DNA from 2 places in the Kocuria sp. JC486 genome. Region 2 is predicted to be linked to the other one. Evidence: predicted binding sites of a transcription regulator. Region 2 holds the regulator's gene; the other holds the start of a gene.
The links. The regulator LexA, encoded in region 2, represses DNA repair genes until DNA is damaged. The targets are predictions, from matches to a motif close to TCGAACANNTGTTCGA.
Positions count from the first base shown of each region.

Region 1: a site for LexA is predicted at 2,242-2,257, ahead of ruvA (Holliday junction branch migration protein RuvA). Genes of this name have one in related genera too.

Region 1 is NZ_JAAOZS010000001.1:187,204-190,609, forward strand. Features, by position in the region: gene yajC (preprotein translocase subunit YajC) at 1-257, opposite strand, end outside; gene ruvB (Holliday junction branch migration DNA helicase RuvB) at 460-1,539, opposite strand; gene ruvA (Holliday junction branch migration protein RuvA) at 1,542-2,222, opposite strand; gene ruvC (crossover junction endodeoxyribonuclease RuvC) at 2,411-3,049, opposite strand; gene GWK18_RS00825 (YebC/PmpR family DNA-binding transcriptional regulator) at 3,060-3,406, opposite strand, start outside.
Region 2 is NZ_JAAOZS010000008.1:75,919-79,324, forward strand. Features, by position in the region: gene GWK18_RS06120 (cupin domain-containing protein) at 1-129, shown strand, start outside; gene GWK18_RS06125 (carboxymuconolactone decarboxylase family protein) at 126-929, shown strand; gene lexA (transcriptional repressor LexA) at 1,027-1,842, opposite strand; gene GWK18_RS06135 (LysM peptidoglycan-binding domain-containing protein) at 2,226-2,720, shown strand; gene GWK18_RS06140 (histidinol-phosphate transaminase) at 2,831-3,406, shown strand, end outside.

The DNA.
Region 1 (3,406 bases), on a different contig from region 2:
ACGCGACCGTACAGACCGTAGCTGGTCATCACCTGGGTTCCGGGAACCATGCGCGACTGCTGGTCCTGGAGCTTCTGCTGCTGCTTGCGCCGGTTGCGGGAGGTGAACCAGAACATCGCCACCAGCAGGGCCAGCATCACGCCCAGGAACAGGAACTGACCGGGACCGCCGGTCGTCTGCTCCGCCGCGGAGAGGCTGGTTTCGGTCTGGGCCACGACCTGGGGCGTGAGCTCGGGCGTGATGAGGGCGGAAAGCACTCGGTCTCCTGGTTCCACAGCGTGTTCGCTGCATCGATGTCGGCCGACGCGATCACTGTGCGCCAGTCCGTCGGCCCGGTCAGGGCCTGTGTGGCGACCACCCTCTGAAGGCGGTCATCACAACATGGTAGGTGACGACCGTCCCACGGGCCCGGTCCCTCGGGTGCCCGGATGTCGTCCGTCGACGTGTACCGAGCCCCGGTCACTCCTCCGTGAGGTCCAGCGCCTGCTGGACGGCGGGGTCCCCGAAGGCCGCGTGCTCGGGAACCGCCAGCCCCAGGTGCTCCCAGGCGGCCGGCATGGCGATCCGGCCCCGCGGGGTACGGGCAAGCAGGCCCTCGCGGACCAGGTACGGCTCGGCCACCTCTTCGACGGTCTCCGTCTCCTCGCCCACGGCGATGGCCAGCGTGGACAGACCCACGGGACCGCCCCCGAAGTGTTTGACCAGGGCTTCCAGGACGCCGCGATCCAGGCGGTCAAGGCCGCGGGAGTCGACCTCGTACATTTCCAGTGCCGACGACGACGCCCGCGCGTCGATGCGCGAGACCCCGTGGACCAGAGCCCAGTCCCGGACTCTGCGCAGGAGTCGGTTGGCGATACGCGGTGTACCGCGGGAACGAGAGGCCACTTCCCGGAAGCCCTCCGTGGAGAGATCCAGGTCAAGCAGGCCCGCGGAACGGCGCAACACGGACACGAGTTCGTCGACCGAGTAGAACTCCAGGTGCCCCGTGAAGCCGAAACGATCGCGAAGCGGGCCCGGGAGCAGCCCTGCGCGCGTCGTGGCGCCGACCAGGGTGAACGGCGGGAGGTCCAGGGGAATCGAGGTCGCACCGGCCCCCTTGCCCACCACGATGTCCACGCGGAAGTCCTCCATGGCCATGTAGAGCATTTCCTCGGCGGGGCGGGACATCCGGTGGATCTCATCCAGGAACAGCACCTCGCCCTCGGTGAGGGAGGACAGGATGGCGGCCAGATCGCCGGTGTGCTGAATCGCCGGTCCGGAGGAGATGCGCAGCGGAGCGCCCATCTCCTCGGCGATGATCATGGCCAACGTGGTCTTGCCCAGGCCGGGCGGTCCGGAGAGCAGCACGTGGTCGGCCGTCCTCCCCCTCAGCTTGGAGGCCTCGAGGACCAGTCCGAGCTGGCGCCGGACGCGGGGCTGACCCACGAAGTCGTCGAGGGTCCCCGGCCGCAGCGCGGCTTCGACGGTCTTCTCGTCGGGTTCGGAGCCGGAGTCGACCAAGCGGTCCCGGCCGTTGACGGATGCGCGGTCACCGACCATGCTCAGGCGCCCTTTCCGGCGGGACGGGAGGAGTTCTGGGCCGGGTTGTGAGTGGATGAGGTCGAGGCGCGCGCTCCGAGCCACGCGAGGACCGTGCGCAGAATCAGGGAGACGTCACCCCCGTCGGCCAACTCCTCGCGACCTTCCAATGCGTCGTCGATGGCCGAACCCGCGTCCTTCTCGTTCCACCCGAGACCGACCAGGGCCTCCGTGACCTGCAACCGCCACAGGGGCTGCTGCGGTCCGGCCGGTGTCGCCGACGTCGTCGGGCCCGGGTCCGCGGGGACCAGCTTGTCCGCGAGCTCCAGGACGATCCGCTTGGCGCCCTTGGGGCCGATGCCCGGAACCGCGGTGAAGGCCTTGGGGTCTCCGGTGGCGATCGCGGTCCGCACGTCGTCCGGGCCCAGGGTCGCCAGGACGGCGAGGGCCGTGCGCGGGCCGATCCCGGACACCCCGAGCATGGTCTCGAAGACGTCCTTCTCGTCGGCGGTTGCGAACCCGAACAGCAGGGGCGAGTCGTCCTTGCGCGCCACGTAGGTCGTGGCCAATCGGGCCTCTCGGCCCTCGTGCAGGCCGGCGACGGTGGACGGACTGACCTGGATCTCGAGACCCAGGCCCTGGACGTCGACAACGACGGTGTTCAGTCCCTTGTGCAGGACGTCCCCGCGTACAGCCGCAATCATCCGTGTCTCCTCCGGCAAGTCGAACATGTGTACTAGTCGACGGCCAGCGTAGCAGCGGTGCCGCGGCGCGGGAGGGTTCCACGCCGCGCGTGGCCTCACCGCCGAGGCTCAGCGGTGAGTGGCGCAGCCGCGGACGGCTCATCGGCGGATGTTGCGGCGGCGGATGGTGCGGAGTCGGATGGTGCGACTCAGCCGCCGCGTCGAGCCCGCTGTTCCGCCGCCTTCCACGCTTGCTGCGCGGGAGTCAGGCCACGCCCCTTGGTCGCGCTCAGCCGCGAGAGCCTGGTCTGGGCGCCCTGGTGGGTCGCGGTGGCGGCTTGGGCGTCGTAACCGGAGCCCACGCCGCTGCGCCAGCCGTGGCAGATCGCGATCGCGATCGCGTCGGCGGCATCCGCGGGCTTGGGGGGCTCCAGGAGTTTCAGGATCCGCACCACCATGCGGGTCACCGCCGCCTTGTCCGCGTTCCCGTCACCGGTCACCGCGGCCTTGACCTCGGACGGGGTGTGCCAGGCCACCGGAATCCGACGGCGCGCGGCCTCCGCGATCACCGCCCCGGAGGCCTGGGCGGTGCCGACCACCGTGGGGGCGTTGTTCTGCGCGAACAGTCGCTCGATGGCCAACGCGTCCGGCTGGAAACGTTCCATCATGGACTCGGCCGCCTCGGCGATGCTGAGGATGCGGCGTTCGAGCGGTTGGTCGGGCGCGGTGCCCTGCACCTCGTGGTGCAACCACTCGACGCCGCGGTTGGCCCGCATCCGGACCACGCCGAAACCGCAACGGGTCAGACCGGGGTCCACGCCCAGAATGATCTGTTCGGCGGCGCTCACCGGGTGACGCTCAGTCCTGGTCCTCGAGCTGTGCCATGACCTCGGGAGAGATGTCCGCGTTGGAGTACACGTTCTGGACGTCGTCCAAGGCCTCCACGGCGTCGGCCAGGCGCAGGAACTTGGCAGCACCCTCCGCGTCCAGCTCCACCTTCATGTTCGGCCGGAAGACGGGGTCGTCGTTGTTGTACTCCAGACCGGCTTCCTCCAAGGCGGTACGGATCGCGGGAAGATCGGTGGCCTCGGAGACGACCTCGAAGACGTCGTCCTCCTCCACGACTTCCTCGGCACCGGCGTCGAGAACGGCCATGAGCACGTCGTCCTCGGTCAGGCCCCCGGACTTGGCCACCTCGGCCACGC
Region 2 (3,406 bases):
TTCATGGCTCACGTGGCCATGCTCGAATCAGTCGACGACACGGACCCGACCACGTGGCTCGAGCCCGTTGACGACGACGAGTACGCCCGCGCGATGGCCGTGGCCAAGAAGGAACTGGGGTGGGCATGAGCGAGAACGCCGCCGGGCCCGGTCCTGCCCCGGAGGATCCGGGGCAGGACCGTGTCGAACGATCGGAAAAGGTCTTCGAACGGCTCTTCGGGGTGCGGGACCGGCACGCCCCGGAGAAGCACCCGGAGTTCATGCAGATCCTGCGTTCCGTCATCTTCGGTGACGTGTTCGCCACCGGTGACTTGGACGACCGGACGCGGGAACTGGTCACGGTGAGTGTCCTGGGCGCGTTGCAGACCCTTCCGCAGTTGCGGGCACATTCGGCGGCGGCACTCAACGTGGGAGTGAAACCCGTCGAACTCCTGGAGACCGTCTATCAGCTGGCGCCTCTCATCGGGTTTCCCCGGGCTCTCAACGCCATAGGCGTGGTCTCCGAGGTTCTCACCGAGCGTGGCCAAACGCTTCCGTTGCCGACGCAAGGGACGGTCGACGACGACGACCGTCACGCCCGCGGGCTCGAGATCCAGCGCGAGTTGTACGGGGACGAGATTGCAGAGTCGACGGAGGGGCTGCCCGGGGAGTTTGCCTCCGCGGTCCCCGGATTCCTCACGGATTTCCATTTCGGTGACTTCTGGACCAGAGGGGGCCTGGACGTCGCCACCCGGGAGTTGTTGTTGCTCGTGGCGATCGCCGCAGCCGGTCTGACCCCGCAACTCGAGCCCCACGTGGCCGCCGCCGTCCGTGCCGGCAACGACGTCGAGACGGTCCTTGCGGCGCTGGTTCAGGGTTTCCCCTACATGGGCTACCCGGCGGCGTTGAACGCCATCCGCCAGGTCCAGGCCTACCTTCGCGAAGTCTGAACCGGAACAGCCAGAACCCCGGATATCGGGGAAACCCAGGAACCACGGTCCATCCGGACCGTGGTTCCGTCATGACGGTTCCGGATGCGCGGGGCCGTCAGAGGCTGCGGAGCACGGAGACCACCTTGCCCATGACGGTTGCGTGGTCACCCAGGATGGGTTCGTACATCGTGTTCTGCGGCAACAGCCACGTGTGACCGTCGCGCTGTCGGAATGTCTTGACCGTGGCCTCGTCGTCCAGCAGCGCTGCCACGATGTCACCGTTCTCGGCCGTGTTCTGCTGTCGGACGACCACCCAGTCGCCGTCGCAGATGGCGGCGTCGATCATCGAATCACCGCGGACCTTGAGCATGAACAGCTCACCGCGGCCGGTGAGCTGACGCGGCAGCGCCACGGTGTCCTCGACCTGCTGGTCCGCGGTGATGGGCACACCCGCTGCGATGTGACCGACCAGGGGGACCAAGGCGACGTCGTCGGAGGACGAATCGGAGGACCGTGACACCGTACCGGTGCCCGTGCTTGCCGTGCTCGACGACGAGTCGCCGGTGGACCGCGCGGACGTGAACCGTGGGCGGAACTCCACGGTGTTCGAATCCGTCGCCTCCGTCCCGGTGTTCGATTCCTGGGCGGTCAACGGTGAGGTCGGGTCGAGTACCTCCATGGCTCGAGGCCGCTTCGGGTCCCGCCGGATACACCCTAGGCGCTCGAGTTGGTTGAGCTGGTGGGTCACGCTGGACAGCGAGGCGAGGCCCGCGAGGTCGCCGATCTCGCGCATCGACGGCGGGTAGCCGCGCTCCGTGATCGAGCGGCGGATGACGTCGAGGATCTTCTGCTGCCGCGCGGACAAGGGACGTCGCCCGGACAGGTCTTGCGGCTGCCCCGGATCAGAGGTCTTGCGGTCGCTGGGTGCCATGGCCGTCCTTTGGATGCGCTGCGGGATTCCTTGTGTTGTCCGACCCCCTGCGTTGACTGGTCCACGGTGAACCTCCCAACGCGGAGTTCCGTTGTCCGGAGCCGGTGAGGTGTTCGATCCCGACTCGATCTCGACGGGCTCGACGGGCCAACACCCCCTCAGGATATGGGAGTTCACTCACGTGATCAAACAAATGTTCGAAAGCGTGTCGACGCCGTTCGTACATACGTGCTAGAAATGTTCGAAACGGAATCGAACACCTGTTCGAGCCCCCAGGGTGATCTGTCGGGGGAACCGCAGTGGTTCACGGACCGGCGCCTCGGGTGAGGAACGGTCAGGACCTCGGAGGTCAGGCAGACCCCGGCAAGAAGGAGTGCATTCCAATGTCAGCCATCAGTTTCGGACCGCGTATCCAGCTCGGCTCGTCCGCACGTGTGGGCGGGGCGCCCGTCCTGCGGGGCCTACGCTCTGGCTGCCGTGCGTTCGCGGGCGAGGTCGCGGCGTCGGTGCCCGTGCTGCAGCGCAAGGAACGTGCGGATGCCACCAGCACCCGGAGCCGGGAAAGCGGCTCGGTGCACCTGACGCGACGGGGCCGCTTGCTCTTCATCGGCCTTCCCGTGATGCTGGCCACCGTGGCCGCCGCAGTGGCCCTGCTGGTCATCGTCGCCCCGGCCACGGTCACCGCGAGCACCGAACCCGCCGAGGGCAACGGGACTGAAATCGTGACCGTGGACCCCGGCCAGAGCATGTGGGAAATCGCCGGCAGCGTGGATTCCTCACGGGACACCCGCGCGGTGATCTCCGAGATCGTGGAACTCAACGACCTGGAGTCCCAGGCCGTGACCACCGGTCAGCAGCTCCTGGTCCCCGCCAACTGAGGTACGCAAGGGGAGGGCGGCTCCCGAACGGACCGTTGCCGCGCCGTGCGGTCGCACGGTCGTCGTCGTTGTGAATCGCGGCCCGGGCCCGTGCCTCGTAGACTGGCCCGGTGACTGAGCCCAACGACCGCACCGAACTTCTCAACGCCCTGCCCCTGCGTGACGACCTGCGTGACAAGAGCCCGTACGGGGCCCCGCAGCTCGACGTGGCGGTCACGCTCAACACCAACGAGAACACCCATCCGGTCCCCGCTGACGTCCAGCAGGCGATCGTGGAGGAGGTCTCCCGCGCCGCGCGCGGGCTGAACCGTTACCCGGACCGGGAGTTCACTCAACTGCGTCAGGAGCTGGCCCAGTACCTGGGCCACGGGCTGTCGGCCGAGAACCTGTGGGCCGCCAACGGGTCCAACGAGATCCTGCAGCAACTCATGCAGGCCTTCGGGGGCCCGGGACGCGCGGTCCTCTCGTTCGTCCCGACCTACTCGATGTACCCGATCCTGGCGGCGGGCACGAACACCGAATTCATTGCCGGTCAGCGGGCAACCGACTTCACACTGACCCCGGAATCGGCGGCGGACCAGGTGCGCGAACACCGCCCCAGCATCGTGATCCTCTGTTCCCCGAACAACCCCACCGGTACAGCGCTTGACGACGACGTCGTGGAGGCCGTGTACCAGGCAGGGGAG